Regions from separate parts of the Rossellomorea sp. NPDC077527 genome, predicted to be linked through region 3. Evidence: riboswitches for the same ligand, from Rfam matches in the RefSeq annotation. Region 3 holds a riboswitch; each other region holds the start of a gene.
The links. A riboswitch is a leader RNA that binds a small molecule or an ion and turns the genes downstream of it on or off. The one in region 3 is predicted to bind cyclic di-GMP.
Positions count from the first base shown of each region.

Region 1 (10,438 bases), on a different contig from region 3:
TAGCATGGAAATGAACTTACCTGCATTGTCAGGTGGATTTCCGTTATATGAAGCTGAGACAATCAGAACAGCCCCATTTGCCGGGAGTCCGTCACTGAATCCATCTAAAGGAGCAACCTCTGCAGAAAACCCTTGTTGACGTCCCGATTCCGCAAGATCACGTGCGATACCTTCTGCCGTCCCCATGTTTGAGCCATACAGAACAAGTAAAGGTGTTCCATGGGAAGATTCCGCCACAGCAGGCTTCTTCTCTTGCTGAGAGTTTTCTTCCCCTTTAGAAGCAATCGAGAATCCCAATGCAGGCTTACGTGGTGATACCCGCATTGTTAATCCATCCGGCTTAAGGGTCAGAGTCTCTTTTACATCCAATTCATAGTCTTTGTGATCGATCAAGTCAAAGTGCTGGAGCACCATCCCAAGGACCAGTGTCGCTTCATGAAGGGCGAACTGCTGTCCGATGCATGCTCGCTGTCCGTTACCAAATGGTTTATATGCATGATACGGTATGGATGAAGGATCCTCGAACCGTTCGGGGATGAATGCTTCGACATCATCTCCCCACACAGAAGAGTCGCGGTGGAGTTCTGGGATGACCAGTGTGAACACATCATCTTTTTGGACATCATATTTGCCACCCAGGGTTGTATCCTCTTTCGCATAGACGGAAAAAGCAGGGGCGGTCGGCCAGAGTCGAAGTGTTTCATTCAAGACCATCCGGACGTATTTCATTTGTTTCACTTGCTTATAGTCAGGTATGTCATCGCCTACAACGCGATCAACTTCTTCTTGAGCCTTTCTCAGTTTTTCCGGATTGTTCATCAGGAAGTAGAGGGCGAGGGAGAGGAGTCCACTGGTCGTTTCATGCCCTGCAATCAAGAATGTAATGATTTGAAAGCGGATGTTTTCATCACTCAACGCTTCTCCTGTTTCAGGGTCTGTTCCTTGCAGCATATAAGAAAGTAGATCCTCTTCACCTTGATTCCCGTTTTCTTTCCGTTCGGCAATCAATTCATCAACGAGGGAGAACATATACTCGATGTCTTCCCTGAATTGTTTTTTTGATTTGATCATTAGTTTATCCTGGACCCCAAGACGCTGGGATTGATTCATCGCTTCGTCCAGTGCGCGAACCATACTGTCAACGAAAGGATGGGAGGTTTCGCGGTAGAAACTGTTGAAACGGTAATTGAAGCCACACAGTCCGATGGTATCCAGGGTCAGACGGGTCATATCTTCAGGAACGTCAATTTCATCTGTTGGATTCAGGCGGCTCCATTTTTGAATGAGCTGGGTGGCGAGATCCACCATTTTGGTGTGGTATCCTTTCATGGCCTGCTGGCTAAAGCTGGGGAGAAGGATATTATGTGCCTTTTTCCAATTGCTCTCTTTCGTTTCACTGGTGAAAAGACCATCTCCACTAAATGCTCTGACCTTTTGAAGGGCAGGGCCTACTTTTTTGTCAAAACGGGTTTCATCACATAATTCCCCTGCAAGGGAAGCGCTTGAAACAAAGGTACTCGTTCTTCCAGGAAACTGGAACTGATAGATGGGTCCTAGTTCTCTCGCAAGCTTCATAAATGATTGGAGGGGCTTTTCTTTATCGATAACTGGTAAATTCCCAAGGGGGCCATAGGTTTTCGGTTGTGGATATTGAGTTTGATGTGTCATTTTTCCTTCACCTCATCATAATGGTTTAGTTTGCGGAATGAACGTTCATTCCGCGTAGGGATGAGAAACACGTGGTTTCTCATCCGTGTAATCGGACAGCGTCCCACATACTTTCTTCTACGTCATTAAGCATAGCGGCATCAGGCTTTAACTCGCCGATTCGTACCAATCGCTGCAGCTCGAGAAAGGCACCATATAAAATGGCGATTAAAGCTGTTGAAGGCAGATTTTTAATCTCCTTTTTCTCTTTACCCGAATCGAAGAAGCATTTAAAGATATTCAGAAGGCCTTTGAAACTTGCATGACTTTCTTCATTTAAAAAATGGGCACTGCTATGTGTTTTGATAAAGTAAAGGGCCTGACTCTGTTCCTTTGTAAACAGAATCATTGATCGGAACAGGTGATGGAATTGCTCACGGATCGACTGTTCATAAGGGAAATCCTTTTTCACCGTTTCTGTAAACAGCTCAACATATTCTTGAAATATCGTATTTCCAAGCACTTCTTTATTTTCGAAGTATCGATAGATTGTACCGGCTCCGACGCCGGCAGATGTGGCAATCATGGGAATTGTCGTAGCATCAAATCCCCTCTCTGCAAAAAGAACAAGGGAGCTCGCCACGATGCAGTCCCGCTTATTTAATGCCAATGACATACCATTTCAGCCTTTCATAACGTTAATACGGAATGAATATTCATTCCAGAATAGTGTATACCCATGTGAAATTTATCTCAATCACACGAAGTACCCATTGTTTGTGAAAGTTTTGTTAAGAAGGTATCTGCCCTTTTATTGTTTCCTATGATACTTGCCGGTCCAACTCTAGCAATTTTTCATAGAATAACTTTGTAAGAGAGCTCACTTACTAGAAGTTTTAATAGAAAGGGGGGATTCTAATGGCATTAGGTCTGATTACCTTTCTGATTGCTGCGTTGTTACTTGTCGCTTGGTTAGTAGTATCGATTTTGGCTCCGAATAGTAACCTGGTATCTGTTTTGAAAGAAGCAGTATGTGATAGATTAGGATGTTAATGTAAAATACAAGACCCCAGATTTTTGGGGTCTTTTTCTTTATTTGGTTAACGTAGTGAGGGACGGACCTCATTCCAGCAATAATAAAGTGAAGAATTTTTTCTAATATTACGAATATCTGTTGTTATATTAAGATAGAGCTAGTAGGATAGTCTTACAAATAGTAAAGTTGGAAGCTATGAGAATTCACTTTAAGATGGGCGCTGTTAGTGAATTGGAGCGAGTGGCGCAACCGGCCAGCACTTAAAATGGTGAGAGTCAGTGTTATGTATTTACTGATGTTTCTTTTATACATATTAGTCTCATCTTAACCAAAACTTTAATGAATGAGGACGTGTTGAACGTGATTAAAACGGAATTGAGAAAAAGTACTCAAGTCTTTGGGGAATCTGCCTTACTTGCAGCCATTGAAGATTCGCTGGCCATGATTGAATTCAATGCTGACGGTAGAGTCCTATGGGTGAACGGAAATTTTGCCAGGACGATGGAATATGGTGTGGAAGAAATGATTGGCATGCACCATGAAAAATTTTGTACACAGGAATTTTCTAAAAGCTTGGAATATAAACGATTGTGGCGGGATTTGAGAAGCGGAAAAAGCTTTCAGGAAAAAATTCAACGAGTCACAAAGACTGGTAGGCTTCTCAGTTTGGAAGCAACATACACGCCGGTTTATAACGAAGAAGGAAATCTTGAAGGTGTTGTTAAGGTTGCGACGGATATTACCGAACGGGAAACAACGATTGAAAAGGTAGCTTCTGAATTACAGAAGATGTCAGAAGAATTAAGTGAAAAAGCAGAGCAGGGTATAACAAGAAGTGAGGAAGCAGCCATAGCGACTGGAAAGCTGGTTTCTGACTCGAATGAGAATATGACAATACTTGAGTCACTTACATTGCAGGCAAATTCAATCGGAAACATTGTCAAAACGATTAGGGAAATTGCGACTCAGACAAATCTACTCGCGTTGAACGCGGCCATCGAGGCAGCCCGGGCAGGGGAACATGGGAGAGGGTTTAACGTCGTTGCAGGAGAAGTCAGAAAGCTTGCAACGAGGGTGCAGGATTCCATCCAGGAAGTGAACTCCCATATAGAAGGGATCACAGGAGAAATCAACAAAATCAATGAAGGAACAATCCGTTCACAGTCAGGCATAACAAATAACCAAACACTAAACGAGCAAGCAGTCCTGGCATTCAAAGAAATAGGAAGCGCAGCCCGTCGATTGGACTCACAAGCAAAAGACTTCAAAAACATTTTGTAAAGCTTGGTGAGGGACGGACCTCCAATTTTTCATCCTTCCGTTTGTGAATCAAATGGAAAACGTGAAGAATTGGAGCTTTTTTACTTTAGGACAGTAGTGTAGTGAGGGACGGACCTCCAATACCTATAATCCCACCATCTTAAACCGGTATGTGGAGGTCCGTCCCTCAAACCATATCTTCCCATCCATCTCGAGGTGTGGTATGATGGGTTTAACTTATGAGAAATGGAGGTTTTCCTTTTGATTTTAATCAGACTACGCATCCGCAATTTGAACGCTTAATTGAATAAGTTCAAAGGCTCTGCTTGTGTGCAGGGTAAATGGGATCGGTCTGACTATTTTTAAAGGAATTCTTCATTTGGCGTGCATGAAGAGAGGGGGGGTCTTCTTCCCCTTTAAGAATAGAATTGAATATCTACTGAATGGTGCTTTTTTGATGTCTTTGTACGAATCCAAATTCATCAGGGGAAAGTGCGGTCTTCTTCGTGCACCATCGGTATATTCAACATCCATTTACAAAAAGCACAGGCAGTGGCCTGTGCTTTTTTCTTGCACCCAAATATTTTAAATAGGAAGTGACTATGTAATGGAAGAAAGATTAAAAGCAATCGCCATAGGCGTTAATACAAAAGATAAAAACAATGACTTTGAGTATTCAATGCTTGAGTTGAAGGGGCTGGCAGAGGCCAGGCATATTGTTGTTACAGGAGAACTGACGCAAAACCTGCCTCGGCCCAATCATGTGCATTATATTGGAAAAGGTAAGATCGACGAACTGCTGCTATTGATTGAAGAGTGGGAAGCGGATGTACTGATCACGAATGATGAGCTCTCACCATCGCAGATACGCGTACTGGAAGAAAAGCTTGACGTTCGGGTCATGGACAGAACGATGCTGATTCTTGACATTTTTGCAGAACGGGCGAAAACCAGGGAAGCCCAGCTTCAAGTAGAAGTGGCTCAGCTGCAGTACATGCTTCCACGCCTCGTCGGACGCCGTGAGTCATTAGGGCGTCAAGGTGGTGGATCGGGACTTGCGAACCGTGGGGCAGGTGAAACGAAGCTTGAGCTTGACCGTCGTCGTATTGAAGCGAAAATCACAGCTCTTCATAAAGAACTGGATTCTCTTGTCGACCTGCGAACGACTCAGCGCAAGCAGCGTAAGAAGAGTGAGATTCCTGTCGTTTCCCTTGTCGGTTACACCAATGCAGGGAAGTCGACGACGATGAATGCATTCGTGGAAACCTTCCATCCAAATGAGAACAAGCAGGTATTTGAGAAAGATATGCTATTTGCGACCCTTGAAACATCGGTAAGGAATATCACCTTACCGGACAGGAAGGAATTTCTCCTGACAGATACCGTCGGATTCGTGAATAAATTGCCCCATCAGCTGGTCAAGGCGTTCCGGTCCACTCTTGAAGAGGTGGTCGAAGCGGATCTCATCGTCCATGTGGTGGACTATTCCGATCCTCATTACGAAAAACTGATGAAGGTGACCGATCAAACCCTTGATGAACTTGGAATTGGAGACACCCCTGTCATTTATGCATACAATAAGGCTGAATTGGTTGATGAGGAAGTACCAAGAGTAGAAAAGGACCGCATTTATTTTTCGGCAAAAAACCGAATCGGTATTGATGAGCTCCTTCAAGTGGTGAAAAGCTATATTTTCAAAGATTATAAACGCTGTCAAATGCTCATCCCATTTGATAAAGGACATCTAATTTCGTATTTTAACGAGAATGCCAACGTGTTAGAAACCGGATATGAAGAAAATGGAACGATGCTGACGCTTGAGTGTAAGGTGAGTGATGCTGAGAGATATAGAGAGTATATAGTATAAAAAGTGTTGGCCCTCTCCAAATGTGGAGGGGGTCTTTTTATTTAGCTCCGGCGGCTGTTGTCGTCTCATACTTTTCAACGAAAATATGTACATACTCCTCAACCTGGGCTCCTGCATACAGTAAATGCAGAGGAGGGATGCAGTATGTTTTTTCAACGAAGATGTCCGGTTTATCCGGTGCCGTTTGAATGCCATCCATATGGAGCAGAAATAAGAAACGATTATGAAGACATCCTTTTACCACATACTTATCAGCAGTACTATCCACATCATGATTATGATCAGCAGTACTACTATGATCCTTATCAAGGGTACGTACCACAGCCTGCTTACTATGACCCATTCGACTCACGTGCCAACTGGAGAGAATGGGAGGATCTTGGTGCACCGCCATACGGGATGAAGGGTTCACCCGCGGTTGCATCCTGGCAGGCGAATCGACTGGATACGTTTGTCAGAGGTGAAAACGACAGAATGTATCACAAATGGTGGGATGGTTCTCGTTGGAGTCAATGGGAGGACCTCGGTGCACCTAAGCGGGGATTGAAGAGTTCACCTGCAGCCGTATCATGGGGCCAGAATCGTATTGATACGTTTGTCAGAGGGAATCGGGATACACTCTGGCATAAGTGGTGGGACGGCAGAAGGTGGAGTGAATGGGAAGACCTTGGGGGGCCGCCGCGTGGCTTCAAAGGGGACCCGACAGTGTCATCCTGGTCGGCCAATCGACTGGATGTGTTTGTTCTTGGATACGACAACAATCTTTGGCATAAATGGTGGGACGGGAGAAATTGGAGTCAATGGGAGAACCTTGGCGCGCCAAGAGGTGGTTTAAGAGATTCACCAGGTGCCGTATCATGGGGACCGAATCGGATCGATTGTTTTGTGCGTGGAAACAAAGACCGAATGTGGCATAAGTGGTGGGATGGTTCGAGGTGGAGTCAATGGGAAGATCTCGGCTCACCGCCTAGAGGTTTTGAAGGGGCTCCTGCAGCATCTTCATGGGCACCTAATCGAATCGACACCTTTGTTAGGGGAGACAACAACAATATGTGGCACAAGTGGTGGAACGGATCACGCTGGAGCAATTGGGAGGATCTCGGAGCACCACGGGGAGGCGTCCGTTCATCGCCGGGAGCTGTTTCATGGGGACCAAACCGGGTGGATGCCTTTGCCAGAGGCAGAAATGATCATATGTGGCATAAGTGGTTTGCGTGATGGAAAGAACCATCCCTGAGTGTGAAGAGGGATGGTTTTTTTCTGAAAATTCAGTCTGTCGTGTGTTATTCTATAGAAAAGACTTTTTATAAGGAAGTGTCTAGCCATGCATGAAGCAATTCATACTATCAGACTTGCGAAAAGGGAAGATCTTGAGAAAGTCATCGGACTATTGGTGAATACAGCAGGCTGGTTACAAACAAAAGGGACGAAACAGTGGAATTACTACCTGACCGATCTTGAGGGAAATGTAGATGAAATAGTGACTTCTATTGAAAATAAGGCAACCTACATTGTGGAAAAAGAGGGGGGTGCGATTGCGACGCGGACACTTGAATCCAGCCCAAATGAATGGGATATGGATATCTGGGGAGAGGAAGCAGAGGATGATGTTGCATACTTACATAGATTGGCGGTTCACAGAGACTTTGCGGGGAAAAGGATTGGTGCAGACCTTTTGGATTGGGCTGAAATCCAGATGAAAACAAGAGGCAAAAAAAGCATCCGCTTCGATTGTATCGCAAGTAACGAGGGACTGAACCGCTATTACCAAGAACGATATCGATTAAGAGAAGTCATCGATATCCACGGCCGTCACTGTAAATATGAAATACTTTTAGGTGAAAACCCGGTATGATCACAGATCACACCGGGTTTCTTTTTAACTGGCTTTTCTTCTAGGTTGTGCTTCAATTCTAGGCATATATTCGTTGAAATAATGATTCGTCTCTGAAACGATCACTTTATAGAGTAATAGCAATGCGATTAAGTTCGGAATCATCATCAACGCATTGGACATGTCAGCAAAGGCCCACACAAGTTCCAGGTTAGCAACTGCTCCTAGTCCTGTTGCAAAAATATAGATTAGTCTGTAGGAGTTGGCGAATCGATAATTCGTGATATACTCGAAACATTTTTCTCCATACATATACCATCCTACAATGGTCGAGAATCCGAAGAAAATGACGGAGAAGGATACGATGTATTCTCCGACGACACCAAGGGCGTGTCCGAATGCTGCGCTCGTCAATGCCCCGCCGTCAAGGCTTGGTGCGTGCTCGACACCGGAAATCGCTCCGCCTGTCGGATCCCAGAAACCTGTGATCAACAGTACAAGCCCCGTCATGGTACAAACGACGATCGTGACGATGAATGTTCCCGTCATGGCGACAAGTGCCTGTTTGACCGGGTGATCGGTTTTCGCATTTCCGGCAATCAGTGCAGCGGTACCAAGACCTGCCTCATTGGAGAAGATTCCTCGTGAAACCCCGCTGCGGATGGCTTCCGAGATGATAATCCCTGTAAATCCACCAGCTGCAGCGACAGGATTAAATGCGTAGAAGAAAATCATTTTAAAAGCAGGAATGATCATGTCGTAATTCAGAACGATGATGATCAGAGAGCCTCCGATATATAGGAATGCCATGATAGGTACGAAGAACGAAGCGACCGTACTGATCCGCTGTATTCCTCCGAAGATGATCAATCCCGTCATAACGGCCAAAATGATTCCTGTTGTCAGGTTATTAATATGAAAGCTTGTACTCATGACGTCGGCAATCGTATTCGACTGCACGCTGTTCCCGATTCCGAGAGCGGCGAAGGCACCGAATAATGCGAATGCGACGGCGAGCCATTTCCACTTACTGCCGAGGCCTTTTTCTACATAGTACATAGGACCGCCGGAGTATTCCCCGTTTTTATTTTTCACACGGTATTTCATGGCAAGAAGGGCTTCGCCGTACTTGGTCGCCATGCCGAGAAGGCCCACAATCCACATCCAGAAGATCGCGCCGGGTCCACCGATAGTAAGAGCCGTTGCCACTCCGGCGATATTCCCGTTTCCGATTGTTGCCGATAATGCGGTCATCAGTGTCTTGAAGTTACTGATGTCCCCTTCCGATTGATCAGAAGAGGCAGAAGGCTTCTCCTTCGTAAAAGCAAGCTTAAAAGCATACATCAGTTTACGGAACTGAAGTCCCTTTAGCATAAAAGTTAAAAATAGACCTGTACCGAATAATAGTACTAAACTTGGTGTCCCCCATAAGAATGAATTAATCTTGTCTAGCACATCTAACATAGAATCCTCCTTGTCAAATCTTGTTGTAAACGTTTTCTTTGCGAGTTTCCATCTACTATTTATATAGTATTCCGAACAATCTGTCCATAACAAATGGCGAATTTTCAGAGATTGAGCCTTTTTTAGTAGGGAGGGACGGACACCGGTTTTCGGTGCATTCTGGAGGTGTGAAGCGCGCCATGATAACGAAGGGGCGGCATAAGGAAAGGGACGGACCTCGAATCAGCTCTACGTGAGTATCACGTAGTTGCTTAAACGAGGTCCGTCCCTCAACATTATAGTAGTGTCAATATAAGGATGATGAGCAGTGGACCGATGAGGATGATGTATCCCATGGGTCTGGCGAAGTTCAGGGTCCAGCCGACGCCGAAGCGTTTTTCGACGAAGATGGAAGGGTCATCCGGGTTGAAATAGATGAGACCGCCTTTCCAGTATTGATCGTCATCGGCATTGATCACTTCTTGAGATTCTTCAATGATGATTTCAACGTCCAGGTCTGAGTCCTTTTTCCCCACTTTGACTGCAAGGATGACCGTCCCTATCAGGACGAATGCAGAGAAAGCAAGTGGCACAGTGATGATCAGCAGGTCGCTGACGCTGTTTTCATACAAGGTGGTGAATTGCAGGAACGTAAACAGCATGGAAATTAGTATGGAGATGAAGAATAATAGCCAGCTTGTGTATTTTCGTAAACGTAACTGACGGATACGTGATGCCTTGACATTTCCTGCGCTAAGTTTGATGCCGGAATTTCTCGTGAGCTCATTAATGCCGAGGAACATGGCGTTCATCACGAGTAGAACGACTGGCAGCGTCAAGGCAGAAAGATAGGTTTTATCCGTAAATGAATCCGGTTTGCCGTCAGGCCCCCAGTGAGTAGGGATCTGATCTGGAAAGCTGTTGTAATTTAACAAAGTAAAAACCACCAGGCCAATAGTGATCACCATAGGGACGACATAGGCGATCCATGGCAGCATTTCATCCTTCGTTCTAACATTCAACTCAGAAACGCGTACCTGTTTGCGATCCTTGAACCACTTCTTTTCCCGCTTCAATGTTGTCACTTTTATATGAAAGTAAAAGTAAAGAGCCATTGATATAAATAAGATAACAAAAGGCATGAATAACCCAGTAAATATAAGTTGATTATCGGTAGGGTCCGCATTGGTTGACCAGATAAAATAGAGTGCTAAAGCGACGATCGAAATGCAGAAAGTAAGGGCCGCATAAAGCTTTTTGTATTGTCGCAGCTGTTCGTTTCTTACCTCGTCAACAGGTACTGTTACCCCAAACACCACCGTCCGTTTCACAATGAAGGGTATGGCCATTT
Region 1 is NZ_JBITVL010000001.1:839,213-849,650, forward strand. It holds gene ACIGG7_RS04295 (bifunctional cytochrome P450/NADPH--P450 reductase) at 1-1,668, opposite strand, end outside; gene ACIGG7_RS04300 (TetR/AcrR family transcriptional regulator) at 1,748-2,323, opposite strand; gene ACIGG7_RS04305 (hypothetical protein) at 2,566-2,700, shown strand; cyclic di-GMP riboswitch class II at 2,863-2,947, shown strand; gene ACIGG7_RS04310 (methyl-accepting chemotaxis protein) at 3,044-3,964, shown strand; gene hflX (GTPase HflX) at 4,551-5,810, shown strand; gene ACIGG7_RS04320 (PLL family lectin) at 5,955-7,028, shown strand; gene ACIGG7_RS04325 (GNAT family N-acetyltransferase) at 7,135-7,665, shown strand; gene ACIGG7_RS04330 (alanine/glycine:cation symporter family protein) at 7,690-9,108, opposite strand; gene ACIGG7_RS04335 (DUF1648 domain-containing protein) at 9,384-10,438, opposite strand, start outside.
Region 1: another riboswitch for cyclic di-GMP. It lies ahead of ACIGG7_RS04310 (methyl-accepting chemotaxis protein); the one in region 3 lies ahead of ACIGG7_RS17520 (dynamin family protein).

Region 2 (10,438 bases), 120 kb from region 3:
CTTGAAATTTCTTTGGCAGGGGTAGTAGGAATCGAACCCACACCAAAGGTTTTGGAGACCTTCGTTCTACCGTTAAACTATACCCCTATGATTAGATATAAGTTTAAAACTTGGTGCTACTTGTTTGGAGTATGTTGCTCCGCTTCACTGCGCATCGTTTATGGAAGATTATTTTACTCCACTGACGCTACGTAAAAAATCTTGGTGGAGGGGGGCAGATTCGAACTGCCGAACCCGAAGGAGCGGATTTACAGTCCGCCGCGTTTAGCCACTTCGCTACCCCTCCAAATAAAATAAATACTTAAAGGTTCTTAAGTATAAATGGTGGCTCAGGACGGAATCGAACCGCCGACACATGGATTTTCAGTCCATTGCTCTACCAACTGAGCTACTGAGCCATATTATATAGAAGATTTAATTATCAAAAGAACATTTTTCAAAAATGGCGGTCCGGACGGGACTCGAACCCGCGACCTCCTGCGTGACAGGCAGGCATTCTAACCAACTGAACTACCGGACCAAAGCTTTTTGCGCTAGCAAAATAGGTTTCATTATCTTGCGCTAGCAAAAATAACTATCCATACGTGACTCATCAAGGAATAACCTGTCTTAGCCAAAAATGGTATTGCGGGGACAGGATTTGAACCTGCGACCTTCGGGTTATGAGCCCGACGAGCTACCGAACTGCTCCACCCCGCGACGATAAAAAATTATTAAGTTTCCATATCCCACGTTGAATTCAATAAATCCACCCCGACTTCAGTAAGCTTATTCAAGCTGCTGCTCAGTCGGTGCGCTGATGTAAACGCTCCGAAGATTATTCGGTCGTGCTCCACCCCGCGACGATATAAACATGAAAGAAAATATGGAGGAGGAAGGGGGATTCGAACCCCCGCGGGCTGTTACACCCCTGTCGGTTTTCAAGACCGATCCCTTCAGCCGGACTTGGGTATTCCTCCGTATAATGGACCCTGTAGGACTCGAACCTACGACCGGACGGTTATGAGCCGTCTGCTCTAACCAACTGAGCTAAGGGTCCTTATAATCATTCGTTATGTATCATGTAATAGCGGCGGAGGGGATCGAACCCCCGACCTCACGGGTATGAACCGTACGCTCTAGCCAGCTGAGCTACACCGCCACGAATAAATAAGTTATAAAATTGGTGGAGCCTAGCGGGATCGAACCGCTGACCTCCTGCGTGCAAAGCAGGCGCTCTCCCAGCTGAGCTAAGGCCCCAAAAAAAGAAGTGGTCGGGAAGACAGGATTCGAACCTGCGACCCCTTGGTCCCAAACCAAGTGCTCTACCAAGCTGAGCTACTTCCCGATATATGGCGCGCCCGAGAGGAGTCGAACCCCTAACCTTTTGATCCGTAGTCAAACGCTCTATCCAATTGAGCTACGGGCGCTAAATGAGTTATAGTTTTTTACTAAGTAACGCAAGGAAAGATAATTTGCTAGCGCAAAAATCTTTGGTGCCGAGGACCGGAATCGAACCGGTACGGTAGTCACCTACCGCAGGATTTTAAGTCCTGTGCGTCTGCCAGTTCCGCCACCCCGGCAAGTCTTTGGAGCGGAAGACGGGATTCGAACCCGCGACCCCCACCTTGGCAAGGTGGTGTTCTACCACTGAACTACTTCCGCGAATAAATGGTGCGGGTGAAGGGACTTGAACCCCCACGCCTCGCGGCGCCAGATCCTAAGTCTGGTGCGTCTGCCAATTCCGCCACACCCGCATATAATGTTGATTTTCGTATGATCGAAAATCACACGGTGAGATATTTTGCTATCGCAAAAATCTTTGGTGAGCCATGAAGGACTCGAACCTTCGACCCTCTGATTAAAAGTCAGATGCTCTACCAACTGAGCTAATGGCTCGAAAAACCAAATGGTGCCGGCAAGAGGACTTGAACCCCCAACCTACTGATTACAAGTCAGTTGCTCTACCAGTTGAGCTACACCGGCACGGTGAGTACTTTATATAATGAAAAATGGTGGAGGATGACGGGATCGAACCGCCGACCCTCTGCTTGTAAGGCAGATGCTCTCCCAGCTGAGCTAATCCTCCACAATATAATGGTAAGTTATTTTGCTTTCACAAAAAACTTTGGTGACCCATACGGGATTCGAACCCGTGTTACCGCCGTGAAAGGGCGGTGTCTTAACCGCTTGACCAATGGGCCGTATTTTATTATAAGCATCCCGCTTAAGGACAAGTATTACTATATCATCCGATTTCGCAGAAGTCAACTTCTGTTTTATAAAAAAAGAATGATTTTTTTCTGCTTATCAAATCCATTTTTGTAAGCCGAAGAAGAATATACCACATCTTCAAAGTACTAATCAATAGGAAAATAATAAATATCTAATTTAAATTAGGTCAAATTCATTGAGCTAATGCAAACAAAGGGTGGATAAACAATCAACCTAACGATACATAACCAGCTAATAAGACTTCTTTAAGTATGCAAGCTTGTTTACACAATATTTATAGGCGGTGAATACGATAATAGTAGATTATGAATGAGGTGATGGAACCATGGAGCTTCCAACGATTTTGTGCGGTCCGATTGTTCGGCGGGTGGACCCTGCACAAGTCTTTTTCTGGATTGCATTAAGCAAACCATATGATATGAAAGCACAGTTGTTTATGATAGAACATAATGGAAATTCTCGAGTTACAGACTATACAAACTTAGCCTGTAAGACAGAGACGAGAACGATTCAAGCTGGAAGGAACCTATTTATAAGTATGATCAATGTTTCTCCACATAGCGGACTCTTTCCTACAGATCAATTACTTGGGTACAATATATTTTTCGAAAGTGGTAATGAATCACTGAACCTCGATAGCTTCGACTTACTTTCTCCTGCTCATCCACACTCGATTGTCTACGAAAATCTTGCTTACCCCACCTTTATGATCAATAAAGAGAGTCCCTCGAATATTCTATACGGCTCATGTCGAAAGCTTCATGGATTGGGACTCGATACAATGTCAGAGGCAGATAAAATCATTTCTTCATCCGCTACAAAAACCGATAGACCTCCCTCTCTATTTTTAATGGGGGATCAAATCTATGCCGATGATGTAGCAGACCCCGTATTCAAGATCATCACAAAGCTTGGTCATGAGCTGATGGGACAAGAGGAAGACCTAGGCTCAGTTGAACCTCGATTGAAAGAAGATATTTTCAGAAGTAGACTTCAACAAATCAATGGCCGGCAATATATTTCGGAACACTTCTGCAGGTTCACTTCCAGAAATGCGGCCAATCATCTGTTAAGGTTTGGTGATTATGCAGCCATGTACCTGTTATCCTGGAGTCCCTCATTATGGGAGCACGCCCATGAAGAAGGCCTGTTCAAAACCTTTCAAGAAGCATTGGATCAGGATGAAATCTATTTTGCATTCAAGAATGAAGATTCCAATGAGCATAAAAAAGAAAGAAAACAACTTCAGGACCGGTACCAAAAGCAGATGAAAGACCTGGCTAATGTAATGGAAGCAATATACTCTGTTAGAAGATTATTAGCGAACACACCGACCTATATGATATTTGATGATCACGATATTACTGATGATTGGAACCTGACACAGGAGTGGAAGGCAGGGGTTTGGAATGCACCATTAGGGAGACATGTCATCAGTAATGGTTTGTCATCCTATTGGCTTTTCCAAGGATGGGGTAATGAACCTGATACCTATACCCATTTCGGCCAAATCATGCAAACCTATTTTGACTCTCTTCACCTTGGGGCACTCCCTCACAAGAATTGGGTCCATTCCCTATGGAACTATGATTCTTGGCAATTCACCGCCCCCACTGCACCACAAGCCGTTTTTCTTGATACTAGAACACAGCGGGATTATGCCAATAAACCAAAACCGGTAAAGGTTGGGGTGCGCATAGATGAGGGGCAACTTGGACCAAATCTACTTAATTCAGAAGGGTGGAACACGATAGGGGCCAAGCTGAAAGAATCCGGGTGGAATTCAGGTGACCCCCTGATCCTTGTATCTCCCTCCCCCCTTTATGGAATTGGTTTAATAGAGAACTTTCTGCAGACCTACATGCTTCCTTTAAGTACACTTGGGTTTCCTGTGCAAAGCAACTTTGATCTAGAAGCTTGGAAGTACAACGGAATGGGCTTCAACGCATTCCTTCAACATGTATCTCTTTGGAATCCAAGCGACTGCATGATTTTATCCGGTGATGTTCATTCAGCTTCATCGGTTCAATCTGATATTTCCTTTCCAGATGGACGCAGCTTGAAAATCCATCAGTTTACAAGCAGTCCGATAAAGAATATGAGTTACTCGGGATTTTCCGGAGCCCTTATAAAATTCATGGTGAGCCTGAATGCCAGAGATAGGATCAATCGCACACTCTACCGCTACTGTAATCAAGAGTTTGACCTTGTGCAAGCAGAACATGAAAACAGCGTATCCCCCGATTATATATGGAAGGAAAGCATTCGTTATCAGCCTATAAAGGGTTCTGCCCTCATTGAAACAGAGAATAATATTGGCTTATTGACTTATTCAGATGGACGTCCAGCATCCAAGGTCATCATGCCATAGCATCGGGATTCACATCAGATAAAGCTTTCTAATAAGCTGACAATCTCATAAAAGCAGATTGTCAGCTTTTTTAATACTTAATCCAGAACAGACCTTTTCTACCTATTCCCCTTACTAAAACAGATCATTTAATTTCATCTCATGATAAGATATTTTGTTTTGCAACTTCTTTTTGATCCGGCAGTCTAAACAATCTTGCAGTAAGACACGGTTGTAATGAATTCTCAAAGAATGCCATTTTCGTTTCATTTTTGATAGAATTCCAAATATCTTCATCATTCTCTCCTCCACGTTCATAAGTCGCCGGAGTCCATTTCGAAAACTGGCAAGCATCGTCCATTAGACATTAGCCCCTATAGTTTTGCGTCACCATTTTTCAATGGGTTTGCCCTTATCGTTCGAATTATGAAAGATTCTTTTCATAACACATGCAACTAAACACAGTCTTTTTACACATGCCATTTATACTACATTTTGAAGTCTACCATACTTTCGAACACCACGTTCCATATATTCCTAAAAGAATAATACATTTATCCCCTTTCACTTCACGTTAGACTTGGTCCATTCATTCAAGCACAAGAAGATTTCATCTTAGGCGGTTAGACTTTCTTATGGTTCACATCCTTCTCTTTAAAGGTTTTTTAGCCTACCTCATTATAAGGCGTCCTGCATTCAGATCCCTATGGAATGAATCCGCCTACTATCAGTTACTTATTCCTTCCGTCACCTAACTTGAGAAGGAATGTCTGAATCCTCCTCGTCATAGACTTATTGTAAAAGAAGGGAGTTGGTTTCAATGCTTGAATGGAGTGCTGCCATTGCAGCTGTTGCATTTACCATTCTTGTCGTTTATTTGATTTTGACGTTACGAAGGGTCATGAACACACTCGACGAGACGAAGAAGACACTTGCTGACACGAGGAGTGCCGTAAATGGCATTACAGAGGAAGCAGAAGAATTGATTCATACCGCCAACCAAATTTCTGTTGATGTCAAAGGGAAAATGAAAGCCGTTGATCCATTGGTCGAATCCGCACATGATGTTGGGGACATGATCCAAAGTGTGACAAGCTCTGTAAAAAGGGCCGCTTCGCAAAATCGCACACCGAAAACCATTCATACTCAGGAAAGCAAGCCGGTGCAAATTAAATTAAAATAATAAAAAGAGGCCTCGATGAAAAAGGCCTCTTTTCTTTTAGTCTATGCTTAAGCCAGTCCTGCCCTGCTGCCCGTGACCTCCCATAGCCAATAACCATGCATCAGACAAATGAAGCTATAGGAAACGGCTGCCGTAATGGACACAAGTAGTAAAGCTTTTGAAAATCGTTTATCTGGGTTGAGGTGATAAAGAAGGATGAGCAGGAAAACGGATAAAGCTCCTTTGAAGAGTAGAAACAGCCATGGATTAGTGTGATAGAGGGTATTCATAAGAGGATTGGATTCCGTTATATGTCCATAATGTAGTCCATACATTGTCAGGAATGCGTCTAAAAGGTTGAGGAGTAAGATATACAGCAGCAGATATCTCATTTAGTGAATTCTCCTATTCATTTTTATGGTGGATTTTGTCTAACAGAGCATTATATTCATAATAACATCTTTTATCGTTCTCAATAAAGAAATATCCATTCAAAATTAAAACAAACGTTTATTTAGCTTTATAAACAATAGTATTGTAAAGGATGGTGCTATTATTCAAACGTTTGTTTAAAAAATCCACATAAAAAAATCTCAACCCTACGAATAAGGTTGAGATGATGGATCAAAAGGCACGTTATCCCGTTATCCCATTAATGCTTCCTTTTCTTCTTCTCTTTCTTTCCCTTTTCATCCACCTTAATTATCACAGTGGTCAAAGGATCCATCGTCAAAGTGTCTTTCGTCATTGTAAACCCGGACTTCTTCGAAACAGGCTGTGTTCCCGCTTCATCGTTATCCACGATAACCTTTCCTTTCGAGAAGTCATATTCATCGATGGAAAGCTTTCTTGCTTTCTTGTCCGCATTCACAAATACATAGTACTCACCCGTTCCATCGGTAGAGACGTTCTTGTAAGCAAGCAGCAGATCTTTATCAGCCATTTCTGGAATATCCATTAGAGATACATTTTGATCCACGAGCTCTTTCTCCCCTAAGCGGAACGCATTGGTCGACCTTCTTAGCTTGATCAACCCTTCGGTATATTCTCTCGTCGTTGTGTTGATGTTGTATTTCTTCTTGTTCGTTGCCTTTTCCCAATCAAACATGTTAATGGCGTCGGAGGAATCGTAGGAGTCGTGGATGAAGTAACCGAATGGGTCTCCATTTTCGTCCTCTAACTCATGATATTTCTGTTCCGGCACGCCTTCACCGAGCCACTGCTTGGTCCGACCGTATTCCTGCCCCCCGTGAAGGAAAGCCGTTCCCTGGGATGTCAGAATCATCGAGTTCCCAAGTCGAATCCGCTTGTGGATTTCAAGGTTATTTTCCGGAATGGCAGGATCCTTTTTAATTGATTGAGCAATCACATCGTACAGCGGTAAATTATCGTGAGCCGCGATGTACTGGACCATGTCGCCCGGGTCGTCGTCCGCCGTGTTGCCCGGCTGCCCTTTGATATTGTTGAAAATGGTGGTGATGTCACGCACGCCTCCAGTTAGGAATCGCGGTTCCCCTTCAGAACCAAATCCAGATTTCAGTTCATTTCGAATTTCGTCAGAGAATACTCCCACGTCGTCCGTTTTGTCCATCCAATCCTGGTCGGCTCCCATGCCTTTTAAGGAAGGATCCGAAAGGTGACCGGAGAAGGTTCTCCAACCCTCACCGATAAACAATGCGTCCGGGTTGATCTCAGCCGCTGCGTCATAGGCTTTCTGGATCGCCGGATAGCTTGCGTCTCCCATCATGTCAAAGCGCATGCCATCGATTTTATATTCATCGAACCAATATTTCACCGAGTCGACCATTAGCTTTTCAGCCATCACATGGTTGGTAGCCAAATTGTTGCCAAAGCCTCCGAGGAAGTTCCCCTGGTCATCCTGGAACGCATAATAACCTGGAACGATGTCGTTCAGCGTGCTTGTTTTCGCCATATGGGTGTAGACGACGTCGAGAACGACTCCCATCCCCTTGTCATGAATCGCATCGATCAATCTCTTCGTTTCTTCGATTCGTAATTGTGGATCAGTGGCATCCTCAGAATACGCACCGTCCGGGGAGAAGTAGCTGTGAGGGTCATAGCCCCAGTTATACTCATTTCCTCCTGCCGAATACTCAAGCTCTCGTTCTCCCATCTTCGTCTCATCGCCGTAGTACCACGCCATGATTGGAAGCAGTTGAACATGTGTCACGCCCATTGATTTGATATAATCGAGCTTTTTGATAAACGCATCATACGTGCCCCATCGTTCTTTTTTCAAATCCTTTTCAATGGACGGATCGGATGTAAAGTCACGAACATGGATCTCGTAGATGACCGCATCCTCCCGTTTTTCATACCCGTCGATGGAGGCATGACTGAATTTCTTAGGGTCCGTCCCTTTCAAATCGACGATTGCCGCTTTTCCGACGTTATCGCCGTCAGGTCCTGTTTCTCCTTCTGTGTTCACGGTGAAGGCGGCCATGGATTTGGCGTACGGATCCAGTACTTTTTTCGTTACACCTTCATTGGTGACTTCGTATTGATAGTAATATCCTTTCAAGTCTTTTACTTTCAAATCTTTCGCTTTGGCATCTATTGACCAGACACCTTTGTCACCAAGCGTCAATTCGAGGCTGACAATTTTCGTCGCCGCATCTTTTTTATCATAGAAGTTCGCGACCACTTTGCTTGCTTTCGGTGCCCATAGTTTTAAGGTGGCGTTTCCTTTTTTGTACGTGGCACCTAAATCATCCCCATCATATGCATACTTGTTATCAAGAAGTCTCCAGCCGGCTGCTGCTGAAACCGTTCTTCCCGAGTAGGTGATGGAAAGCGGGAGTTTACTTAAGTCAAAATCAGCCTTCACTTCCACCGTTTTATCACCGGTGATTTTGACGTTGTTCACCATTACTTCCGCACCGTCCTTATTCTTGACGCTTAAACCGGACATCAACGTCTCTTCAGTCAAACCATCTGTCATCGTAAAATTCAATCTGATTGTATCATCCGAAATGACTTCAGATGATACCAGTCCCGTCGCTACATCACCATGTGGAGAAATGAAGACGTTATCCTCCCCTTCTTTCACCCATAGTTGATCATACTTATCGAGTAAGTTGAAGGATTTGTCTCCTCCATCCTTCTCACCGTTTTCCTGGTTTACGACTAAGAAGTCGATCTGCTTCGCATTTTCATTCAATTCAACGTCCACATACGCACCATATCGACCCTTTTTAGAAAAATCCAGTGCACCCGTCGGCCAATTGTCTGTCGGGGATTTCACATCTCCCCACGTCCATAGACCGAAGTTTTCATAGTTCCCGTCTTCACGGTCATAATGGATACGTACCGTATTCGCAGGAAGATCTACCGGCTCATACGTATACACTTTATCCGATCCCTGCTCGATCCAGATTTCATTCATGTCAGGTGATGTGATGGTGAAGGCTTTGTCTCCCCCGTCTTTCCCTGCATCACCTTTCGTTACATCCATGACAAGGAATCCGATGTTTTTCGCACCCTCTGCGAGAGGTACATCAATGTATGCCCCGTAGCTGTCCGTTTTTTCGAACATCGTGGCACCTGTCGGCCAGTTCGCCGATGGGGATGCGACATCATTCCACAACCATGCACCGTAGTTTTCGTAGTTACCGTCCGTACGGTTATAGTGGATTCGGATGTTGTTTTCAGGAACGGGTTCCTCTTCAGGATCCTCTCCTCCTCCTGATCCAGCTACAGCTCCTGTGATTTTACCACCTTCGACCGTCAGCAATACAGTACCGCCGTCCTCTTTAGAAGGCAGGGTCAACATTACTTTACCTGATTCAGTCGTAGTATAGGTTTCACCGGAATAACCATTGGTCACGACCGCATCGGGAGAATCCACTGTCAACGTGATTTCTTTCACTTCGTCCGCCACGTTTAATCCGACGTATACGGAGTCGTCTTTGTAATCACGGGAGAATACTAGGAACTTGTCGCTGTTCGAACCACCGACTGTGTGCCTTTCCCCCTTCGCGAACACATCAGAATGAGCCCCTCTGAAGTTCAGGATTTTCGTATAGTGATCCAACACATCATTATTCTCTACATGACCCCAGTCCAGATCATAGCGGTTATCATACTGCGGATAATTATTTGCACCGCTCTGCCCTAGCTCTTCACCGTAGTAAATGACCGGCTGACCTTTCGATGTTGCCTGCAGGGAGGCTGCGAGTTTCAGCTTCCCCTTGTCCCCGCCAAGTGAATACAGGAATCCGTCTTCATCATGACTTCCAAGGAACTGACCGAGTGTTGCCGAATTGTCGATCTTTCCATTGCGGGCCGTCAGTTTATCATTGCCCGCTTTCAGGTTGCCGTTCACAAACTCACGGGCGATATCCTTGAACCCGAAATCCAGGAGGGAATCCATCATCCCCGTATCCAGATAGCCGTAGTCATTGTCAGCACTAGCACCCCACGCTTCCCCGATCATCTTGTGCTCTGGCATTTTTTCCGTGATGGCATTTTTGAACGCCATCCATGTTGCGTCTTCCACATGCTTCACCGTATCGACACGGAAATAGTCGATGGTGTTGCCTTTATCTGTTTTCGCTTTCTCGATCCAATCGGTTTGCCAGTCGATGATCTGCTGACGTACGTCTGGATCTTCGGTCATGACATCCGGAAGTCCGGCCAGTTCACCGACCACTTCGTCACTTCCTACATTTCCCTGACGAAGAATGTTACTG
Region 2 is NZ_JBITVL010000005.1:421-10,858, forward strand. It holds tRNA gene ACIGG7_RS17015 (tRNA-Trp) at 14-87, opposite strand; tRNA gene ACIGG7_RS17020 (tRNA-Tyr) at 203-286, opposite strand; tRNA gene ACIGG7_RS17025 (tRNA-Phe) at 323-398, opposite strand; tRNA gene ACIGG7_RS17030 (tRNA-Asp) at 444-520, opposite strand; tRNA gene ACIGG7_RS17035 (tRNA-Met) at 626-699, opposite strand; tRNA gene ACIGG7_RS17040 (tRNA-Ser) at 867-959, opposite strand; tRNA gene ACIGG7_RS17045 (tRNA-Ile) at 966-1,039, opposite strand; tRNA gene ACIGG7_RS17050 (tRNA-Met) at 1,068-1,141, opposite strand; tRNA gene ACIGG7_RS17055 (tRNA-Ala) at 1,164-1,239, opposite strand; tRNA gene ACIGG7_RS17060 (tRNA-Pro) at 1,251-1,327, opposite strand; tRNA gene ACIGG7_RS17065 (tRNA-Arg) at 1,333-1,409, opposite strand; tRNA gene ACIGG7_RS17070 (tRNA-Leu) at 1,474-1,562, opposite strand; tRNA gene ACIGG7_RS17075 (tRNA-Gly) at 1,570-1,644, opposite strand; tRNA gene ACIGG7_RS17080 (tRNA-Leu) at 1,652-1,736, opposite strand; tRNA gene ACIGG7_RS17085 (tRNA-Lys) at 1,803-1,878, opposite strand; tRNA gene ACIGG7_RS17090 (tRNA-Thr) at 1,890-1,965, opposite strand; tRNA gene ACIGG7_RS17095 (tRNA-Val) at 1,993-2,068, opposite strand; tRNA gene ACIGG7_RS17100 (tRNA-Glu) at 2,109-2,183, opposite strand; gene ACIGG7_RS17105 (metallophosphoesterase family protein) at 2,540-4,585, shown strand; gene ACIGG7_RS17110 (hypothetical protein) at 4,725-4,925, opposite strand; cyclic di-GMP riboswitch class I at 4,900-4,985, opposite strand; gene ACIGG7_RS17115 (DUF948 domain-containing protein) at 5,385-5,747, shown strand; gene ACIGG7_RS17120 (DUF5658 family protein) at 5,795-6,118, opposite strand; gene ACIGG7_RS17125 (pullulanase) at 6,379-10,438, opposite strand, start outside.
Region 2: another riboswitch for cyclic di-GMP. It lies ahead of ACIGG7_RS17110 (hypothetical protein); the one in region 3 lies ahead of ACIGG7_RS17520 (dynamin family protein).

Region 3 (10,438 bases):
CATAGTCCTCTGGCCCGAGGATATCTGGGACTACCTCGGTAACAAGCAGATTTGGCTGTGGGGCTGCAGCTTCTACCTTAACAACTGGAGTGAAGTAAGCGAACACAAGAGAGGCACACATGCCCAGAGAAAACATCTTACTAAACCGGTCATTCATACATTTTCCTCCTATTTATAAATATATTGTCAATATTCATACTAAAGACCGATTGTTAACCAAATATGAAAAAAATGTAAATTTATTGTAGGGGAGAGCCAAGGGGACAGGTCCCCTGGCTCTTTCTAGATCTAAAGAAGGAATTATCGTGTTGTTGTCGAATACAACTTAATGGGCCAAGGGACCTGTCCCCGCGGCTCATTCACGACTCACGAACGGAGGGGGCCAAAATGCCAAGACAGGCAAGAGAGAAGAGCAGAAGTGGTATATATCACGTTATGTTAAGGGGGATCAACAAGCAGACGATCTTTGAAGACGATGAAGACAAAAGGAGGTTTCTTCATACATTATACAAGTATAAGAAAGAGTGCGATTACGAGCTTTTCGGTTATTGCCTCATGGATAACCATATTCATCTCTTATTGAAAGAAAAAGGTATAGCAGTATCGGATATAATCAAAAGAATCAGTTCCAGTTATGTGTATTGGTATAACATGAAATACGATCGTTGTGGACACCTATTCCAAGCGCGATTCCGTAGTGAAAATGTTGAAACCACTTCCTATTTCCTCAGAGTACTTCGTTACATTCATCAAAATCCCCTGAAAGCTGGCATGGCTAAGGGTGTTTTCTCCAGCAGATGGACTAGTATTCATGAATACAGTTCTCCATCAAGTCCTATAAACACGGCAGCTGTCCTCAAGTTATTCTCCAGTAAAGAAGACATATCCATCAAATTATTTAAACAATACATGAATACTACGAACGAAGACGAATACTTGGATGACCTCCCAAGTTGGCGTAAAACAGACCAAGAAGTCAGGGCATATCTTTGTGACATGGGTATAAACAATGTCAGTTTACTGCAACAAATGAACAAACAACAACGAAATTCTATATTAATAGAATTGAAAAATCTAAAAGGAGTCTCCGAGAGACAATTATCAAGAATTACGGGCATCTCGCGGAGTGTGTTTCAGCGATTGAATTGAGAGCCGAGGGGACAGGTCCCTCGGCTCTCTTTTTTTAGTAGAGCTAAAAAGAGCCGCCGGACTATTCCATGTGGCTCTTCTTGTGACTCGAACTAAAAAAGCCAAGGGACCTGTCCCCCTGGCTCTTCTTTCCTACTCTACAAATTCCTCTTCATCAAAGTAAGGAAAATAGTTATAAATCTTCCATTTTCCGCTTTCGCTATCAAGCTTAAGGTTGTATGCCCCGTCCATGTCGGAAGTGAAGTCCATGTTGAAGTCGTCACTCTTAAAGATGAATCTGCCGACCATTCCTGTAGCTTCGATTGTGATGAAGCGGTCAGAAATTGATAGGGTTTCTAAATTAAGTTTGCTATCGTCGATTTCGATTGTGTATCCTTCTTCATCTGGAAAGCCCATTCCGCCAAGCTCGCGCGCTTCTGTTAAGTAGTAACCTGTTCCGTTCATTTCATACAAATCCATGAGTTTGTCATAGGAATTGGATTCTACCAGGCTGTTCTCTTTTAAGATATGAGCTTTAAGGAATTCTTTTACTGCTTCTTCATCTGGAAGGTTAGATTGTTCTTTGGCAAGCCCACGGTGTACCATTACGATCGCTTCTGCTCTTGTTGCACGATTAAGCGGTTTGAAGTTGGCTCCGTAACCATTAACAATTTCACTGCCAGCTGCTTTATTAATATAGTCGAATGCCCAGAAATCTTTTTTTACATCAGAGAATGTCTGTGTCGATACAGCTGGAAACTTCACTGTTTTTTCGAACGCCAGAACGATCATTTTTGTCATTTGATCACGTGTTATGTAGTCATTCGGTGCAAATGTCCCGTCCTGTTTACCATTAATAATCCCTAAGCTGCTTGCGATATTCACAGAATCATAATACCAAGCTGATGATTTAACGTCTTTAAATGTCTTAGGTGTCCCGTTGATTTCTAAAGAAAGTGCTTTCACAAGAATTTTCGTGAATTGTGCCCGTGTTACCTTGTCGCTAGGCTTCACAGTCATGTTCATGTCGCTGTCCATGTAGCCATCAATGATATCAGCATTGATAAAGTCATCGATTTCTTCCCATGCCCAGTGATCCTCATCGATGTCCATAGGAATGTAATGATCAATCGTCTTTCCGCCAGCGGCAAAAACCGATTGTAAAGGCATAGCAACAAGCGCCAACCCCATACAAATTAATAATTTAAATGCTTTCAAGTAGTGTTTCCCCTCTCAAAAAATATTACTAACAGATTGATAATATTTCATTTATATTAAATTAGCTATAAGAAAAAAATGGAAAATTTGGAGCCAGGGGGACAGGTCCCTTGGCTCTTTTCCCTTTTTATCGCAGTAACGCCTAAATAGTGTGAATCTCATTCCGTAGCCACTCTTTAAAGAAATCCCAATCCAATACAGATCCATCTTCGTTTAGTAGCCCAAGATACACCCCGTCTCTTTTTCCTACCTGCCAGATAGCATTCGCTGAATAAACCTTTTCAGATATACCATTGTTTTGAACGAAATGTATCAAATTTTCTTTCCCTGGTCCGTATGTTTCTGCAACGAAGGCGATGATGTAAATATCCATTGGATTCGCCCCGAAATCACTTGGGTCCATTGATAGAAGATGTTGTTTAATAGCCTGGATGCGACTTTCTGTAGGTGCATTTACCAACTGATCTTTTATAGAAAGAAAGCGATATGAAGTAAAACATCGTTTTTCCCAGCTTTTTAATTTGGTTTCGTCCCCGTGATGCATGTCCAGCTTTTCTAACATGTTCTTTAGGTTGCATACAGTAGGGATAACATGTTGAATCATGTTTCTTCCTTGTAGATGAACCGGAAATGAGAAGTGAGTCTTCATGGAATCCTCCCCTTTTAATAGTATAAGTCTATTATACTATTTATGTTAAAAAATGGTATTATTTAAATGAGCTAATTAGTTATGAGTGGGAGAGGTTGAAGATGTCCAACGTCAAAAGGTTATTGGCAAGTGTAGGGAAAAAGAGTTTTGTAGAATTCTATGAAGAGTACCGCCATCTTTATAGAAGGGGAAGCAGTATGACCAAGGAGGATAAGCATCGACTGGCAGAAACATTGTTAAGGATGAATCCGGAGGCTACAACCATTCAAGGTCAGTTTACAAGAATAAACACCGCTTTAAGGATTTTCAAAAATGGTTGGCATACGGATGCTTTAGAAGAAGTTATCGCCTCGACACACCCGAGTATATCCATTGAATTGAAAGATAAAGCAATTTTTTTATTGAAACATGAGGTGTAAATGAATATTGGAGTTGTGGAACAGTAGGACAGATCCAATGGCTCCTTAAATAAATGATCTATTGAGGTGGTTAGATGTCGAAACACTGGACAATGGAAGAGGAATCCCCGTTGATTGAATGTATGCCTTCTTATAGAAAGAAAATTAGAGACAAAGATCTTCAGCAAGCTAGAAAAATTACCAATCAGTTCTCTAAGCATGTCAGAGACTCCGATAAAATACTGAGCTGCCGCTCCGAAAATGCCATATATGAGCGCCTCCCTTACTTAGATAATTTATTGGCTGGTGTTTTTGAGAGGGAAGACTATGCTAATAAGGACCGGCATCGTTATGGAACGTCTCTTAGAGAAGATAAAATACCTAACAGATGCAACGCTCGTCACCCTTATAATGGGGCGATGAAAGAGTATATGAAAGTCTGGGAAACGAAATCTATGATCTGATGAGAAAGTGAGCCAAGGGACCTGTCCCCCTGGCTCGGTAGAAACGTAATACAATTGTATTGCCAAATGGTTTTATCTTCCTTTAAACTGGGTAAGTAAGCATTTATAACTAGGAAAAGGGGTGTATGATGAAAGGTTTACGTAGTAAGGGTTTTGCTGTAGTCTTAATGGTCGCTTTAATGTGGAGCGTAGTCGTTCCAATGGTATCAGCGGAAGAACAAGCAAAGGTGATAAACTACATATCGCTTGGTGATTCTTTAGCAGCAGGGGTTACTTCAGATGGTGAGCTGGGAGATGGATATTCCGATATGGTTTCAGCTGCTCTAAATGAAAAACATTTGTTAGGATCATTCACGAAAGAATTCGCCTATCCGGGATTAACTTCACAACAAGTGCTAGAAACCCTCGATAATCCAAACCTCCAAGAAAAGCTGAAATCGGCCAACGTTGTCACCATTTCATCGGGTGCAAATGACTTCCTCAATAATGTGACAATGACCGAAAATGGTCCCCAATTCGATATGAAGAAGTTAATTGAAATTATGTATGGAGTTCAAACTAATCTTGGGCAGACGATTGAAGCAATTCATACGATTAATCCAACTATCGATGTCTATGTGATGGGATACTATTTTCCTTATCCACATCTTCTTGAAAAAGATAAGGAGCCTTTTATTAAATTATCAAAGGGCTTAAATCAGGTGTTGGCATCTGCCGCAGCAGAAAGCGGAGCCACCTACGTATCGGTTTTCAATGAATTTGGAACAGATGCAAAAGACTTGCTTCCTAACCCGCAAAACGTACACCCGAATAAAGAAGGGTATACAAAAATGACTGAAGCCTTCCTGGCTGCATGGGAAAAAAATCAACATCAGACGCCTCCTGTGTACACAGATCTTCCTAAGGATCACTGGGCTTTCAAGGAAATCATGTATCTAAGTGAATTAGGAATGCTGAAAGGAAAATGGGAAGGCGAATTCCAACCAAGCGCCGGCATGACCAGAGCCGAAGCTGCGATGGCACTCGTCAGGTTATCCGGTGAGGGTGATATTGACCTTACAGATCCCGGTTACTCTGACGTCCCGAAAGATCATCCAGCTTATCCTGCCATTGCAACACTTAAAAGCAAAGGCGTGTTCGCAGAAGCACCTAAGTTCAACCCTAACCAGATCATTACACGTGCCGAATTATCAAAAGTACTTGTGAGAGGGCTTGAAATCCCTCATAACACATCAGTCGTGGTTCCATTCCCAGATGTCCCATCCAATCACTGGGGAGCTGAGTATATCCACACACTTTCTTCCTACGGCATCGTAAAAGGGTATAACGACGGCGAGTTCAAACCAAGAATGACCATCACGAGAGCAGAATTCTCTGTAATGGCCTATCGTTTGTTGCAGATGAATTGAGGCAAAGAGCCAGGGGGACAGGTCCCTTGGCCTCAAGAACAAGAACCGACTAAAACTAATTAAGCATGTATGAAGAAATCAATCATTATTCAAGACTCCTTACTTATTAAGTAGGGAGTCTTTTATGTGTAAATAATAGAGCCACGGTACCTGTCCCCCTGGCCCACCCCATGTCGAAAAGTTTACAAGGTTCCTCAACAAATATATACAAACTTTTTATTCTCTCTCTATTATGATGGTGTAAATGGGGAGATAGAGAGAATAGATCCCAAAAATTCAATAGATTTGAGTGAGGGGAAAATGCCGGATTTTAATAAGAAACGTTTCATGTATATAAGTGGTTTATTCCTGGGAATCGGCTTTTTGGCTCTAACTCTGGTAGTTTATTTTGTCATACAATCTGTAAGAGAAACATTCTATCAGAATGCTTTTGACGATAGGTATGAGTTCATTTCCTTGGAAGAAGACGGAGAAACCGATCCTGTTCAGGTATTTCATGGAGTGAAATTAAATACATTTCTCGAAGACGAGGAAGAAGCCGGTAAGAAAAAAGGGAACGTGATTTTTGAAGTGAAAGATGAACCAGAGGCCACTCTTAAAGGGAGGAAGCTTCATTTAGAGCAAAAAGGAATGGATGTTTTTTCTGACGAAATTCAGTATAAAGCATTGGTAGACAACGAGACAGGGGAAGAGTCATTTATTATCGCCATTAAAATGACTTCAGAGGGAGCGTCCACTACAAAATACCGGACATACAGCATAAATGAAAACGGAGTAATTAAGAAAAGCAATTTCACATTTGATACAAAATCGAAAATGGAAACCCAATGGATCAAGGGACTTTCAAGAGGATCGTATGGCTATTACACCAACCTCCCGCACCAACAAGGCGGTGTAGTTTCCCTGCTATTCCTTAGCCTATTAGGAATCCTTTTCATCCTTGGAGGTCTTTGGATTAGAGCGAAGCGAGCCAAGGGGACAGGTCCCTTGGCTCACACGGTCAGGATAAGCTAGAAATAATATGACTTCTTTAGAAATGGGTTGTGAACAATTATTCATTAACAAGCTGGAAGAGGTATACTCAGCAGTGGAATTCTTACTATACAGTAGGGAGTTTTTTATTTGCCTTCCGGAAAGATGAGAGGTTTTAAAATGGGCCAAGGTACCTGTCCCCATGGCTCCTCCCCCTTAACAACATACAAGAACACATGTATAATCTTTATTGGAAATTACTGTACATGAAGCGTTGTATGCTAAGGGGGAATCACATATGGAAATTAAGCCTCGAGTCATTGTTGGCATCGTCCTTTTAATTGTTTTGATAATGATGATAAAGCCGATTGTTGGCTTATTTTCATATCCGTTAACTGACAAATTACAAGAAATCAAAACAAATGCAGAAGTAGAGACATACTTAGAAGAAAAGTACCAAATCGAGTTTGATGTGACGGTAAAGGTGAGAAGCATGGTAGGCAGAGATGTCACTGCATCACCTAAAGGGGAACCGGAACTCGCTTTTCACGTCCAGGGTCCTCCTTATAGAGATGACTTTCTTGATGTATATTATAAAGAACAAATTGAAAGAGCCGTAAATGATGACCCCACTCTGAAGAACGACAGCTCGTTGAAGCTAAAAATCTACTTTAACCAAAATGGTCAATTTAATCTTGAAAATGGTTTGCCAGGACTGTCAAAAATCCCAGGAAGCCCCACGTTAGTCGTATCATCCAAACAACAGTATGATGAAAAAAAGAGTAGAGAAGAAGCCTTAAAAACATTACAAAACGTCATCCACTTCGTCCAAAGTGAAAAAATGGACCTGAAACAAATAAAAGCTACCATTCTCCTTTATACTTCAGAAAAAGAATATCAATATAAATATGTAATTCCTGAATCAGTTTTTGAATCAATTAACAGTGTAGAAGCTTTGAGGGAATATGAGAGTTAGAGCCAAGGGGACAGGTCCCTTGGCTCTCTTTCCAAAATAACTCTTGGATTCAATGACTGTGGAATAAAGTCAAGAATGTACTACTGATGAGATAATTAGAAAAGTATTAAATGTAAAGCTTGTTTGAAAAACTCCTTACTGGTCCAGTGAGGAGTTTTTGGTTTAAAAAAGAACATTACTTTTAAACAACGGTATAAATATAATCATTACTATTGAAATAGATAGAAACAGAGATATGGTATGAAGAGAGATATTATCCGTGTACCAAGGTACCTGACCCCATGGCTCGCTCCTCAGAAAAAGCCAGTGTACCTGTCCCCTTGGCACCGCCCCACTCCCAAAAAACCCCTACTAATCCAACCAAAGCAATGGTATGATAGACCTAAATATGAAATTATTGGCAAACTTGTTGAAAGGCGAGGACGCAAAGCAAAGGGCCTAAAGCGTGTGCTATGGTCGCCTGGCTGCATGGTTTGTGTCTCTGTTTTTTTGCAGAGGCTTTTTATTTTGCAGATATTGGTCTGAATAAAAGGTGGACCATTCAATAATTTAGTCAGGGAAACTTTCAAATAAAAAGGAGAGATTCATATGAATGTCCTGAATATGGAGTCTTACACGAGGAAATGTGAGGAGATCAAATCGCAATTGCTGGAACTCAAAGAATTAGATCAAACTCTATCGAATACGGATTTTGAACAAGACATCATGGAAGTGATGAAGAATTTCAACGAGGATCAATTCCAGGTTGTGGTGGTAGGGGAATTTTCACGAGGGAAGTCCACGTTCATTAATGCTATGTTGGGAAAGAAGATTCTACCTTCTTCTGCTCTACCAACGACCACGATCATCAATAAAATTACTTATAATGACATCCCATCCTATCAACTGATTTATAGGGATGAAACTAACTCCCCAAAACTCATTTCAGAAGAAGAATTCAAACAAATCACTGCTCCGACAAAACCGCTGGCAGGAAATGTGGAAGCAGAAGAAAAGTACCAGAAACAATTGGAGGATATACAAAAAATCAAGTTTGCTGAAGTGGAATACCCCCTGCCTGTTCTGCAGAATAACGTGAAAATCATTGATACCCCCGGAACGAATGATGTGGATGAAGTAAGGGTGAAAATCACCCAGAATTTCATGCCGCAGTCGGACGCCGCCATTTTTGTTTTGTCCGCTAAGAAAATCTTGGCTGAATCTGAAATGAACTTTCTTAAATTCATATTAAAAGAAGATATCCAGCGTGTGTTCTTTGTCATCAATCACGCTGATGTTTTGCGTACGGATGAGAAACGTAAGAAGGTATTTGATCATGCCAAAGAAGCGCTAGCAGAGCAGTTCCCCGATACAAAAATTTATATGATTTCCTCTAAAAATGCCCTCAATGCACGACGCGTTCAGCAGGGTGAGGAAGTGAAGGGAAAGGTTCCTCCATTTGAACAGACTGGATTTGCTGAATTTGAGGAGGCGCTGGGAAGCTTTTTAATGGATGAACGGGCTGAAGCGAAGATAGAAAAACCGATCACGTCTGGAATCCGCTTGGCAAATGAAATGAAGCGGAGCATTCATATTGAGCGGCAAACTCTTTATAAAACAGCAACAGAGCTCGAGGAGGATATTTCAAAAATGAAGCCGGAGCTTTCTCGTTTCCGCCAAAGTATCGATGAAATCAGGCAGTCCTATGAAACGATGATTTTAAAGGGTAGACAGGATATCTCCCGGATCCTTCAGTTGGGTCTTGAAAATATCGCTTCCTCTGCTGTCCGCACAATCCAAGCGTATGATGGGGATTTAAACGGGGATGCCATTCAATCAAGAATGGAGTCGGTAGTAGCGCCGTTACAGTCATCCCTTCAATCAAGCGTACGTGAAAGACAGCGTGAAATTCTGCAAAATGCCCTTACTCAAGCGCAAAAGAGATATGTAAGGGAATGGGGCAAGATGGAAGAAACATTGTCAACGGTCCTTGTAACGAAACAAGAACAGTCCACTACTCTGGTAAATCACCAAGTGACATACGACACGGCGTTTGTTTCTGAGGGAGATGATTCAGTGAAAACAGGAATTGCTGCTCTAGGGGCAGGTATTGTTGGACTCAATGTCATTGGATCCATTGGTTTAGCAGGACTCTTCTTTGCTCCAATCCTGATCCCGATCGCCTTCCTCGGTATAGGAGGATTATTAAACTCCTTGTTCGGAAGCGGAAACCGTCAACGAATCATCGCTAAAGTAAGGGCGCAGGTGGAAGATCGTTACCGTGGTCAAATCCCTGTCATGATGATGGAGTTTGAGCGTCAGTGGGATGAAAATGCACGTGTTTCAGCAGAGCACTTCTTTACACAATCCAATAAGAAACTGAAAGGGATTGAAGACCAGCTTACATCTATATTGGAAAGTAAGCAGCAGGAAGAATTAAAAGCAACTGAACGGGAAGCGCAGCTTGAGCAAACAGAATGCAGAATCGACAAGGTTGTTGAACGTCTTGAAAGGATGAAACATGTAAGGGAGGTTGAACTAGTATGAGTTTTGAACAAAAGAAAGAGAACATGTTGAACGAGCTTCAATCTGTGAAAAATATGGTTTCGTCCCTTGATTTTAAAGAAATTCACAAACAAATCAATGATCTTATCAAGGATATTGAACATGATTTTCATACAGTGGTCGTTGTAGGGGAATTCAAAAACGGGAAATCAACCTTCATCAATGCTTTATTAAAAGAATCCCTCCTTCCTGTAGATGTCACACCGACCACTGCCACCATCAACGCAGTCATGTGGGGGGAAGAAAGACGCCTTGAAGTTCATAAAAGCGATCAAACCGTGGAAAAGTTAGCCCTAACTCAAGATGCCCTGGAAGAGTACGTGGCGGAAAAGGACTTCGATCCGGATACCATTAGATACTTAAAGATTTCAATACCGGCGCCCTTATTAGCCAATAAAAACGTTGTGTTAGTAGATACACCGGGTGTCAATGACCTTAACTCTCACAGAAGCGATGTCACCTATCAGTTCATTCCAAAAGCCGATGTCGTTTTATTCATGCTTGATATGACTGCCCCGGTTAAAGGGACAGAGAAGGAATTTCTGCAGGAGACGTTGTTAAAAGAAGGGCTTGAACGGATCATCTTTTTAGCCAACTTCAAGGACTTGGTAGATGAAGAAGAAGTAGAAGAAGTTTTGACCTTCACCAAAAATCGATTAGCGGATATTCTCGGATACGAA
Region 3 is NZ_JBITVL010000005.1:123,958-134,395, reverse strand. It holds gene ACIGG7_RS17565 (S-layer homology domain-containing protein) at 1-157, opposite strand, end outside; gene ACIGG7_RS17560 (transposase) at 388-1,149, shown strand; gene ACIGG7_RS17555 (S-layer homology domain-containing protein) at 1,282-2,346, opposite strand; gene ACIGG7_RS17550 (hypothetical protein) at 2,489-2,995, opposite strand; gene ACIGG7_RS17545 (hypothetical protein) at 3,097-3,414, shown strand; gene ACIGG7_RS17540 (hypothetical protein) at 3,489-3,857, shown strand; gene ACIGG7_RS17535 (S-layer homology domain-containing protein) at 3,983-5,266, shown strand; gene ACIGG7_RS17530 (hypothetical protein) at 5,567-6,280, shown strand; gene ACIGG7_RS17525 (hypothetical protein) at 6,537-7,214, shown strand; cyclic di-GMP riboswitch class I at 7,604-7,686, shown strand; gene ACIGG7_RS17520 (dynamin family protein) at 7,803-9,740, shown strand; gene ACIGG7_RS17515 (dynamin family protein) at 9,737-10,438, shown strand, end outside.